3 regions of the Streptomyces marianii genome follow, and region 2 is predicted to be linked to each of the others. Evidence: riboswitches for the same ligand, from Rfam matches in the RefSeq annotation. Region 2 holds a riboswitch; each other region holds the start of a gene.
What was found. A riboswitch is a leader RNA that binds a small molecule or an ion and turns the genes downstream of it on or off. The one in region 2 is predicted to bind cobalamin.
Positions count from the first base shown of each region.

Region 1: another riboswitch for cobalamin. It lies ahead of FEF34_RS30360 (cobalamin biosynthesis protein); the one in region 2 lies ahead of FEF34_RS35795 (energy-coupling factor ABC transporter permease).
Region 3: another riboswitch for cobalamin. It lies ahead of FEF34_RS12570 (ribonucleoside-diphosphate reductase subunit alpha); the one in region 2 lies ahead of FEF34_RS35795 (energy-coupling factor ABC transporter permease).

Region 1 covers NZ_VAWE01000001.1:6,705,236-6,708,948, forward strand. The annotation lists gene FEF34_RS30350 (putative cobaltochelatase) at 1-9, opposite strand, end outside; gene FEF34_RS30355 (cobyric acid synthase) at 48-1,601, opposite strand; gene FEF34_RS30360 (cobalamin biosynthesis protein) at 1,598-2,581, opposite strand; cobalamin riboswitch at 2,613-2,764, opposite strand; gene FEF34_RS30365 (hypothetical protein) at 2,901-3,122, opposite strand; gene FEF34_RS30370 (inorganic phosphate transporter) at 3,135-3,713, opposite strand, start outside.
Region 2 covers NZ_VAWE01000001.1:7,931,795-7,935,507, forward strand. The annotation lists gene FEF34_RS35780 (energy-coupling factor ABC transporter ATP-binding protein) at 1-242, opposite strand, end outside; gene cbiQ (cobalt ECF transporter T component CbiQ) at 239-988, opposite strand; gene FEF34_RS35790 (energy-coupling factor ABC transporter substrate-binding protein) at 995-1,372, opposite strand; gene FEF34_RS35795 (energy-coupling factor ABC transporter permease) at 1,369-2,061, opposite strand; cobalamin riboswitch at 2,091-2,283, opposite strand; gene FEF34_RS35800 (PTS-dependent dihydroxyacetone kinase phosphotransferase subunit DhaM) at 2,328-2,732, opposite strand; gene dhaL (dihydroxyacetone kinase subunit DhaL) at 2,729-3,325, opposite strand; gene dhaK (dihydroxyacetone kinase subunit DhaK) at 3,416-3,713, opposite strand, start outside.
Region 3 covers NZ_VAWE01000001.1:2,815,617-2,819,329, reverse strand. The annotation lists gene FEF34_RS12570 (ribonucleoside-diphosphate reductase subunit alpha) at 1-1,633, opposite strand, end outside; cobalamin riboswitch at 1,760-1,900, opposite strand; gene FEF34_RS12565 (YbdD/YjiX family protein) at 2,110-2,316, opposite strand; gene FEF34_RS12560 (carbon starvation CstA family protein) at 2,327-3,713, opposite strand, start outside.

The DNA.
Region 1 (3,713 bases), 1.2 Mb from region 2:
GTCGTCCATGCCGACGACCGCCGTGAACGGGTAGTGGGGTGCGTTGCTCACTGTGCGGCTCCAGGGGTTCCGGCGGCGGGCGCACCGGGGAGGTCGGGTGCGCCCGGCGGGATGAACGGCAGGCCCGAGGGCGCGCCGCCCTCGATGAGACGGAGGAGCGCGTCCGTGTCCGCGTGCTCCTCCACGAGGTCGCCGAGGCGGTCGAGCTGGGCCTCGCGCAGAGCGGCGAAGGAGGTGTCCGGGGCGGGGACGAAGCGGCGGCCCGTCGCCGCGGCGACGGCCCGCAGGAACGCCCGGCGGAAGTCGTCGCTCTCCAGCGATCCGTGCCAGTGGGTGCCCCACACCTCACCGACCCGGCAGCCGTCGAGGAAGGGCTCGCCGCCGAGCACCTCGGCGACGCCGTGGTGGATCTCGTAGCCCTCGACCGGCTGCCCCAGCGCCGTGCCGGAGGGCCGGGCGAGCGTCTTCTCCGCGGCGAACCGCACCCGGACGGGGAGCAGTCCGAGCCCCGGCACGGCTCCGGCCCGGGACTCGACCTCGTCGTCGATGTGCCGGCCGAGCACCTGGAAGCCGCCGCAGATGCCGAGCACCGGCCAGCCCTCCGCGGCACGCCGGGCGAGCGCGCCGGCGAGACCGCGCTCGCGCAGCCACTCCAGGGCGCGCACGGTGCCGCGTGTGCCGGGCACGATCACCAGGTCGGCGTCGGCCAGTTCCTCGGGGCGGTCGACGAATCGCACGATCACGCCCGGTTCCGCGGCCAGCGCGTCCACGTCGGTGAAGTTGGACATCAGCGGCACGGCGCACACGGCCACGCGCAGCACGTCCTCGCCGACCGGCGGGGCCACCGCCGACTCGCGCACGGTGCCGCGCAGCGACACCCGCAGTCCGTCCTCCTCGTCGATGCCGAGCCCGTGCGCGTACGGCAGCACGCCGAACGTCCGCCGCCCGGTGAGTCCGTGGAGCATCTCCAGTCCCGGCTCCAGCAGCGTGACGTCGCCGCGGAACTTGTTGACGAGGTATCCCGCGATCAGTTCCTGGTCCTCCGGGGCCAGCAGCGCGGTCGTACCGAAGAACTGGGCGAAGACCCCGCCCCGGTCGATGTCGCCCACGACCAGCACGGGCAGGCGAGCGGCGCGGGCGATGCCCATGTTGACGATGTCCGTGCGCCGGAGATTGATCTCCGCGGGGCTGCCCGCGCCCTCGCAGATGACCGCGTCGTACGTGCTCCGCAGCTCGTCGAGGCAGCCCATCACCGGTTCGAACAGCGCCTTCTGGCGCCCTCCGTGGTAGCCGCGCGCGCTCAGCTCGCCCACGGGCCTGCCCATCAGCACGACCTGGCTGGACCGGTCGCCGCCGGGCTTCAGCAGCACCGGGTTCATCAGGGCCGTGGGCTCCACCCGTGCGGCCTGCGCCTGCATGGCCTGTGCCCGGCCGATCTCGGCGCCCTCGCGGGTGACGAAGGAGTTGAGGGACATGTTCTGCCCCTTGAAGGGTGCGACCTTCACGCCCCGGCGCACCAGCCAGCGGCAGATCCCCGCCGTGACGACGCTCTTGCCGGCGTCCGAGGTGGTGCCGGCGACCAGCAGCCCGCCCCCGCTCATGCGCGCCTCCGACTCAGGGTCCCGGCCGCGAGGCGCGCGCCCGCGCACACCGCGAGCGCCAGCACCCCCACCCGCCGCGAGAGCCGTACCGCCCGTTCGATGTCCGCGACCTCGACGGCCCTGCCGCCGGCGCCGTTGAGCACGGGCCGGTGCTCGACCCGGCCGCCGTACGAGAGCGTCCCGCCGAGCCGTACGCCGAGGGCTCCGGCGAACGCGGCTTCCACGGGACCGGCGTTGGGGCTCGGGTGCTTCGCGGCATCCCGGCGCCAGGCGCGGGCCGCGCCGCGCGGGTCGCCGCCCGCGGCGGTCGCGAGCGCCGCGGTGAGCCGGGCCCCGGGCCAGCCCAGGAGATCGTCGAGCCGGGCCGAGGCCCAGCCGTACCGCCGGTAGCGGGGTGACTTGTGACCCACCATCGCGTCCAGGGTGTTGACGGCGCGGAACCCGACGAGACCTGGCACGCCGCCGATCGCGCCCCAGAACAGCGCGCCCACGACCGCATCCGAGGTGTTCTCGGCGACGGACTCGACGACGGCGCGGGCGATGCCGGGGCCGTCCAGCGCCTGGGGGTCGCGTCCGCACAGATGCGGCAGCCGCTCCCTGGCGATCTCGATGTCCCCGGCCGCCAGCGCCCCGCCGATCGCCCGGGCCTCCCGGCCCAGCGAGGTGCCGCCGACGACGGCCCAGGTGGCGGCCGCGGTCAGGGCGGCGGCGGCGCCGCGCGACCGGCGTGCGGAGGCGGCGGCCAGTGCGCCCGCGGCGACCGCGCCGCCGGCGCACACCGCGGTGTGCAGGGCGCCCCAGCCGCGGTGGTCGCGCCAGAGTCTCCGTTCGACCGCGGCGGCGGCCCGGCCGAAGGCGGCGACCGGGTGCCCGCGGCGTGGATCGCCGAGGAGCAGGTCGCCGGCCAGCCCGGCCGCGGCGCCGTACGCGAACGTGATGTCCGGGCGCGGCACGCCCGGCCCCCCCGGTTCGGCAGGCATGTTCGTCCTCACTCAGGGTCCGCGCCCTGGCTCGACGTGACCGGCGGGAGAGAGTTCCTGGCTCCGGGGCGCTCCGTGAGGGGGAGCGCACCCGTGACAGTGGCGGGACCGCGCCGGATTCGCACCGGCTTCCTCTTCTGCCGCCGTAAATGGCTCCGGAAGTCCACCACGGTCCCCGAACGCCCGTCAACTCGCCCTTGACCTGCGACGGGACAGTGTGCCGAGGCCCACACGGGGCGGGTGCGGGCACACACACGACAGGGGCCGGACCCACCCGGAGGTGCGCCCGGCCCCTGTGCGAGGAGGTGCCGTACGGCCGTCAGACCACGATCAGATAGATCCCGAAGGCCACCGCCGCCACGCAGAGCGCGAAGCAGGCGTACGCACCCGTGCGGGCGAGGCCGGCGGAGCCTCCCTGCGCCGCCGCGGCCTCCTGCTTGGAGAGACCCGCGACACCCAGGGTGAACAGGCCCACCAGGGCGACGGTCACGACGAGACTCACGCCGAAGACGGAGCCCAGAGCTGCCCAGTCGATCTTCATGCTGTTCTTTCCTTACACCGTGGCGGCGGGCGCCGGAGTGGACTCGGATGCCTGGGCCGGAACGGTGGCCTTCGGCGCCTCGGGCTCGGTCACCGAGGTCCCGACGACACCGGCCGGGGGCGGGGTGACGGCCGCGATGGCGGCGGTGATGACGCCCGCCGGCTCGATCTCGTCGTCCGTGACGTTGGTGTGGTCGACCGGCTTGCGGCGCGAGATCACCCAGATGGCCCCGGAGCCCGCGACGAGCAGCACGGCCACGGCGGCGATGCCCCAGGTGCCCTGCTTGGTCAGGAACTCCGCGGCCGCGGCGACCAGGCCGGCGGCGGGCAGGGTCAGACCCCAGGCGACGAACATCCGGGTCGCGGTGGACCAGCGGACCACACCGCCCTTGCGGCCGAGACCCGCACCCATCACGGCACCCGAGCAGGACTGGGTGGTGGAGAGCGAGAAGCCGAGGTTCGAGGAGGCCAGGATGACCGTCGCCGCGCTGGTCTGGGCGGCGAAGCCCTGCTGCGGCTGGAGGTCGGTCAGGCCCTTGCCCATCGTGCGGATGATGCGCCAGCCGCCGAGGTAGGTACCGAGCGCGATCGC
Region 2 (3,713 bases):
ACCGGCTCGCCGTGCAGCAGGAGCCGGCCCTCCGCGCAGTGCAGCCCGCCGCTGAGGAGCCGCATCAGGGTCGTCTTGCCGCTGCCGTTGCGGCCCAGCAGCGCCAGGGAGCGTCCTCCAGGCACGGCGAAGTCGACACCGCGCAGCACCGGCGGGCCGTCCGGGTAGGAGAATCCCGCGCCGGCCAGTTCCACCAGGGGCACCCCGGCCCCGGGTGCGCTCTCGTCCACGGACGTGCTCACAGTACGGACCTTTCCAATACGAGGGTGAGGGCGACGATCCCCGCGAGCAGCCCGGCGGTCGCCGCCAGGAAGCGGGCCGACACCGTCGCGGGCGGCACCAGGACCCGCAGCGTCCCGTCGTAGCCGCGCCCGGCGAGCCCGGTCTGCAGCCGCTGGGCCCGGTCGAAGGCCCGCACGAACGCGGTCGCGGCGAGCCCGGCGAGGGACCGCCAGGCCGCCGCCCGGGTCGTGTGCCCGAGCCGGGCCGCCTGGGCCTGCCGGACCCGGTGCACGGTGTCGAGCAGCAGAAAGCCGATCCGGTACATCACGAGGGCCACGTCCACGACGGGCCCGGGCACCCCGGCCCGGACCAGCCTCGGCAGCAGGTCCGACACCGGCGTGGTGAACGCGAACAGCAGCACCCCGAGCGAGGCGGCGGACGTCCGCAGCAGGAGCCGTACGGCGTGGGCGGGGCCGTCGGGCGCGAGCACCACGAATCCGTCCGGGCCGCCCACCGAGAACAGCAGCGGAATCGCACCCGTGACGCAGAACCCCAGCGGAATGCGCCACGCTCGCCACAGCTGCCGCGGCGCCACCCCGGCGGGCCCGAGCAGTACGGCCACGGCCGCCGCGGCGACCAGGACGGCACCCGGCCACGGCGGCAGTGAGACGGCGCAGACCGTCAGCCCTAGCCCGAGTGCCGCCTTCTCGCACGGATGACGGCGGCGCCAGCGGCTGCTGTGCGCCGCCGCGTCGATCGGCAGCATAGGCGGCTACGCGCCCGAGCCGACGGAACCGGCCGCACCGGCGGAGCCGCTGCCCGGCGCCCGCCCGTCCCCGGCGGCCGCCGCCCGCGCCTCACCCTGCCGGCGCCCCTTGCGCAGCCCGAAGTAGTACGCCAGGACACCGGCACCCAGAGCCGCCTGGAGGGCGAACAGCGCCGACTCGACCTCCCCGGAAGGGGGTTCGTACAGCGGCGCGAACCAGGGCTCGTAGTCCGGCGCGATCTCCGTGATGGCGGTCTCCGCCTCCCCGTCGGCGCCCGTGAAGGGTTCCTCCTTGTGGTCGCCCAGGCCGAGGGCGAGCGGCAGCGCCGCCAGCGCCGCCACGATCGCCAGCAGCAGCGTGTTGATCTTCGCGTTACGGCTCATCGGACCGCGGCCTCCTTCTCGGCCCCGCCCTGGAGGAGCACTCCGAGGCGGGTCAGCTCACCCTTGCTGGACTGCACGAGCAGCCGCATCACCAGCACGGTGAGCAGGCCCTCGCTGACGGCCAGCGGGATCTGGGTGAGCGCGAAGATGCCGCCGAACTTGGCCAGGGCGCCGACCACGCCGCTGCCCGGGTCGGGGAACGCCAGCGCCAGCTGCACGCTGGTGACGCAGTACGTGGACAGGTCCGCGACGAACGCGCCGAAGAACACGCCCACCATCAGCGGCACTCCGGACCGCCGCAGCAGCGCGTACACCGCGAACCCGGCCCACGGTCCGACGATCGCCATCGAGAACACGTTCGCACCGAGCGTGGTCAGTCCGCCGTGGGCCAGCAGCAGCGCCTGGAAGAGCAGGGTGATCGTGCCGAGCACGGCCATGATCGGTGGCCGGAACAGGATCGCGCCCAGCCCCGTGCCGGTCGGGTGCGAGCAACTGCCGGTCACGGACGGGATCTTGAGCGCCGACAGGACGAAAGTGAAGGCGCCCGACGCGCCGAGCAGCAGGGTGGACTCGGGATTCGCCCTGACCTCACGGGTGAGCGCCCGTACGCCGTGGATCACGAAGGGGGCGGACGCGACGCCCCAGGCGGCCGCGTGCACAGGGGGCAGATACCCCTCGGCTATATGCATGGTTGGGAGACCCTCTCCAGCACCTCGTGGATGGACAACGCGCCCTGGCCGGTCTCCTGGCTGACGGGTCCTGCCGCCCGGGCTCCGCCTTCCCGGACACCACGGTCTCCCGTGGCGGTCCAGTGGCTTCCTTGCGGAGAGAGCCGGACTTCCCGATCACAGTGGCGAGGGCCGCACCGGTACTCCACCGGTTTCCCGTTCACCAAGGCCCTGCGACATTAGTGCGTTGACCAGCTGCATCACAAGCCGCGCACGGATGCTCACGGTCACACCTTGCGGTAGTCGTACGCCTCCACGGCCGCCGCCTCCACCGCGTCCAGATCCGCACCGGCGGCCGCGGTGACCACCGCGGCCACGGCGCCCTCCACGAACGGCGCGTCCACCAGCCTGGTCCCCTCCGGAAGTTCGTCGCCCTCGGCCAGCAGCGCCTTGACCGTCAGCACGGCGCTGCCGATGTCGACCAGCACGGCCACCCCGGCGCCCCTGTCCACCTGGTGCGCGGCACGTGCCGTCAGCTCCGGACTGGTGCCGAGACCACCGTCCGCGACCCCGCCCGCCGCGGCGACCGGCACGGCGTCGCCCGCGCCGGCCAGCCTCCTGGCGAGGTCGGCGACCGACTCCGCGACCTGCGCGCTGTGCGAGACGAGGACGATCCCGACCGGGCCGGTCATCGCGCGGCCTCCTCGAGGGCCCCGACCAGCAGGGCGGAGGACGTCGCCCCCGGATCCTGGTGCCCGATGCTGCGCTCGCCCAGATAGCTCGCCCGGCCCTTGCGGGCCAGCATCGGCACGGTCGCCGCCGCGCCCTCGTCGGCGGCCTCCCGCGCGGCCGCGAAGGACTCGTCCAGCGCCGCGGCCGCGGGCTCCAGTGCGTCCAGCATCGTCTTGTCCCCGGCCTTCGCGCCGCCGAGCTGCGCCACCGCCGCGATCCCCGCGCGCAGCGCCTCGGCGAGCTGCGCCCGCGACACCTCGGCCTCTTCACCGAGCGCCTTGCCGGCCCGCCGCAGCAGCGTCCCGTACAGCGGCCCCGACGCCCCGCCGACCGTCGAGATCAACTGCCGCCCGGTCAGCATCAGTACGGCACCGGGGGTGTCCGGCGCGTCCTTCTCCAGCGCCGCCCTCACCGCCGTGAAACCCCGCTGCAGATTGGTTCCGTGGTCGGCGTCCCCGATCGCGGCGTCGAGCTCGGTCAGCCGGCCCGCCTCGCGGTCCACCGCATCGGCCAGGGCGTTCATCCAGCGGAGGAAGAAATCCGCGTCGAGCACAGCGTCTCCTTCTCGTGGCGCACCGGCTTCCCCGCGCGCGTCGTCGCGGCCCGCGGGCGCGAAGCCGCCGTCGGCCGGGCCGGGCATGGCTCAGCGGCCCCAGCGCAGCGCGGGCGTCTCCACGGGGGCGTCCCACAGCCGCAGGATCTCCTCGTCCGCCTCGCACAGCGTCACCGAGCAGCCGGCCATGTCGAGCGAGGTGACGTAGTTGCCGACCAGGGTCCGGGCCACCGGCACTCCGCGCTCGGCGAGCACCCGGTGGACCTCCGCGTTGAACCCGTACAGCTCCAGCAGTGGTGTCGCGCCCATGCCGTTGACCAGCGCCAGCACCGGACTGGACGGCTGCAGATCCTCCAGGACCGCGTTCACCGCGAAGTCCGCGATCTCC
Region 3 (3,713 bases), 5.1 Mb from region 2:
GCATGATCCGCTCCGCGATCCGCGTCGACAGGGCCTTCGCCTCGGCGGAGTCGAAGGGCATGCGCAGGCTGAAGAACACGTCCTGGAGGCCCATGGCGCCGAGGCCCACCGGGCGCCACTTGGCGTTGGAGCGGCCGGCCTGTTCGGTCGGGTAGAAGTTGATGTCGACCACCCGGTCGAGGAAGGTGACGGCGGTGCGGACGGTGTCGTCCAGCCGCTCCCAGTCGATCACGTCCTCGCCGTCGGCGGCGTCCCGCACCACGAACGCGCCGAGGTTGACCGAGCCGAGGTTGCACACGGCGGTCTCGCCGTCGTCCGTGACCTCGATGATCTCGGTGCAGAGGTTGGAGGAGTGGACGACGGTGCCGGGCTCCGCGGTCTGGTTGGCGGTGCGGTTGGAGGCGTCCTTGAAGGTCATCCAGCCGTTTCCGGTCTGGGCGAGGGTGCGCATCATGCGCCCGTAGAGCTCACGGGCGGGGATGGTGCGGCGGGCGAGCCCGGCGGCCTCCGCCCTGCGGTAGGCGGCGTCGAAGTCGTCGCCCCAGAGGTCCACGAGGTCGGGCACGTCCGCGGGGGAGAACAGCGACCACTCGGCGTCGGCGTTCACCCGGCGCATGAACTCGTCGGGGATCCAGTGCGCCAGGTTGAGGTTGTGCGTGCGGCGCGCCTCCTCGCCCGTGTTGTCGCGCAGCTCCAGGAACTCCTCGATGTCCGCGTGCCACGTCTCCAGGTAGACGCAGGCCGCGCCCTTGCGCCGGCCTCCCTGGTTGACGGCCGCCACCGACGAGTCCAGTGTGCGGAGGAAGGGCACGATGCCGTTGGAGTGCCCGTTGGTGCCGCGGATGAGCGAACCGCGGGAGCGGATGCGGGAGTACGACAGCCCGATGCCGCCGGCGTGCTTCGAGAGCCGTGCCACCTGGTGGTAGCGCTCATAGATGGAGTCCAGCTCGTCCAGCGGCGAGTCCAGCAGGTAGCAGGACGACATCTGGGGGTGCCGGGTGCCGGAGTTGAAGAGCGTGGGGGAGGACGGCAGGTAGTCGAGGCGGCTCATCAGCCCGTAGAGGGAGGCCACTTCGTCCAGCGCGCGCGGGGACTCGTCCTCGGCGAGACCGCAGGCGACGCGCAGCATGAAGTACTGCGGGGTCTCGATGACCTCGCGGGTGATGGGGTGCCGGAGCAGATAGCGGCTGTAGAGGGTGCGCAGGCCGAAGTACCCGAAGCGGTCGTCGGCGGCCGGGTCGACCAGCGAGTCGAGGCGCCGGGCGTGGGCCCGCACGAACGCGGCCGTGCGGTCCGCGATCAGTCCTTCGCGGCTTCCGACGGCGATGGAGGCGGAGAACGCGGTCGCCCCCTGCCCGGCCGCCTCCTCCGCGATGGTGAGGGTGAGCAGCCGGGCCGCGAGCCGGGAGTACGCCGGGTCCTCGGAGATCAGGCCGGCGGCCGCCTCCGTGGCCAGTTCGCGCAGTTCGGCCTCGTCCGAGCCCGCGTGCCGGCCCCGGAGGGCGGCGGCGGCGACCCGGCCGGGGTCGGCGTCGGGCAGGTCCGCGGTGAGCTCGGTCAGGGTCCGCAGGAGCGCGGTGCCTGGTCCGTCGGCGAGCTGCGCTGAAGCAGGATCGGGCGGCGCGATGGTCACGGGGTGCTCTCCCTCGCTCGGCTGAGGGCCGGCGGGGCAGGGGGCACGGACGCACACCCGGGCAGGGTGGACCGCGTCCACCGGCCTATTCCGCGAGGCCCGGACGTCTGGGCACCCGAGCCGGACGGTCCGGGCGCACCGTCGGCAGGTCCTCGGACTCACGGGCGTACGAGGACCTGGAACAGGCCCCGCGCACGCCGTCACACCGTTGCGGGACAGTTCCGGATTCCCACCGGATTCCCCTGCGGCGACAGCGAGCATGAGCATACATGTGGGGGCGGTGAGTTGCGGAACCCCCCACATGTTGTGTCGTGGCCCCGCTCGGGGCCCAGGGCACGCGTGGCGGGCGGGCACGGGTGGCCGGCCGGTCCGGGCGTCCGTGCGAAGCCGGGCCGAGGGCTCCACGGTCACGGCGACGGGCCTCCGCGTTCCCGGAGGGAACGCGGAGGCCCGTGTGCGTCCGCCGGCGGGGGCGTTCAGCAGCAGCGGAATCCCTTGCGGGGGTCCGACTCCCGCTCGTCCATGCGGCGGCGTTCGAACTCGCGGCGGGACATGACCTCCGCGTCGGGGTCGTGCGACCGTGCATGGGTCACGTAACGGTCGTACACCGACTCGCCCGAGACCTCGCGCACGTACCAGCGGACCCAGTCCACCGCCCGCCGTACTCCGCTCACCGCAGCCATGACTCCCACGCTACTCACGCCTTGCCGTGCCCGCAGCCTCGGCGCCCGCACCGACCGCCGCGAGCTCCGCCTTCTCCTCCTTGGTCGGGAACAGCCCGGCGGGCGCGACCAGTTTCGACTCGACGTACGGGACCTCGGCGAGCCGGACGGTCTCGGGCTCGCTGACCGCCTTGAAGCAGACCCGGCCGGCGTCGGCCAGGACCACCACGATGAGCAGGGCGAACAGTGCGCAGAGCACCCCGTCGACGGTCGAGTTGGTGACGATGGTGTGCATGTCGTCCATCGACTTCGCCGGAGCCAGCACCTCGCCGGAGTCGATGCCCGCCTGGTACTTGTCGCGCTGGGCGAAGAAGCCCACCTTCGGGTCGCCGGAGAAGATCTTCTGCCAGCTGGCGGTGAGGGTGACCGTGGCGTCCCAGGCGAGCGGGACGGCCGTGACCCACGCCCACTTGAGACGTCCGGACTTCACCAGCAGCGTGGTGCAGACGGCCAGGGCGACGGCCGCGAGGAGCTGGTTGGCGATGCCGAAGAGCGGGAAGAGCTGGTTGATTCCGCCGAGCGGGTCGTGCACGCCGACCCAGAGGAAGTAGCCCCAGCCGCCGACGACCACCGCGCTCGCGAACCAGACGCCCGGCTTCCAACTGACCTGCTTCATCGGCTTGTAGACGTTGCCCAGCGTGTCCTGGAGCATGAAGCGGCCCACCCGGGTGCCCGCGTCGACCGTGGTGAGGATGAACAGTGCCTCGAACATGATCGCGAAGTGGTACCAGAACGCCTTCAGTCCACCGCCGCCGATGACGGCGGAGAAGATCTCCGACATGCCGAGCGCGAAGGTCGGCGCGCCACCGGTGCGGGAGAGCAGGCTCGCCTCCTCGACGTCCTTCGCGGCCTGCGTCAACTGCTCGGGGGAGATGGTGAAGCCGAGGTTCGCGACCGCCTGGGAGGCGGAGTCCACCGTGGTACCGACGACCCCGGCGGGGGAGTTGATCGCGAAGTACAGTCCCGGGTCGAGGATGCAGGCGCAGATCATCGCCATCACCGCGACGAACGACTCGGTCAGCATCGCGCCGTAGCCGATCATCCGGATCTGGGTCTCCTTCTGGATCATCTTCGGGGTGGTGCCCGAGGAGACCAGGGAGTGGAAGCCGGAGAGGGCACCGCACGCGATGGTGATGAAGACGAACGGGAACAGCGAGCCGGCGAACACCGGTCCCTGGCCGTTGCCCGCGAACTCGGTGACGGCCGGCATCTTCAGCGTCGGCATCGCGATGACCACGCCCAGCGCGAGGAGCACGATGGTGCCCACCTTCATGAAGGTGGAGAGGTAGTCGCGCGGCGCCAGCAGCAGCCAGACCGGGAGTACGGAGGCCAGGAATCCGTAGATCACCATCCATACG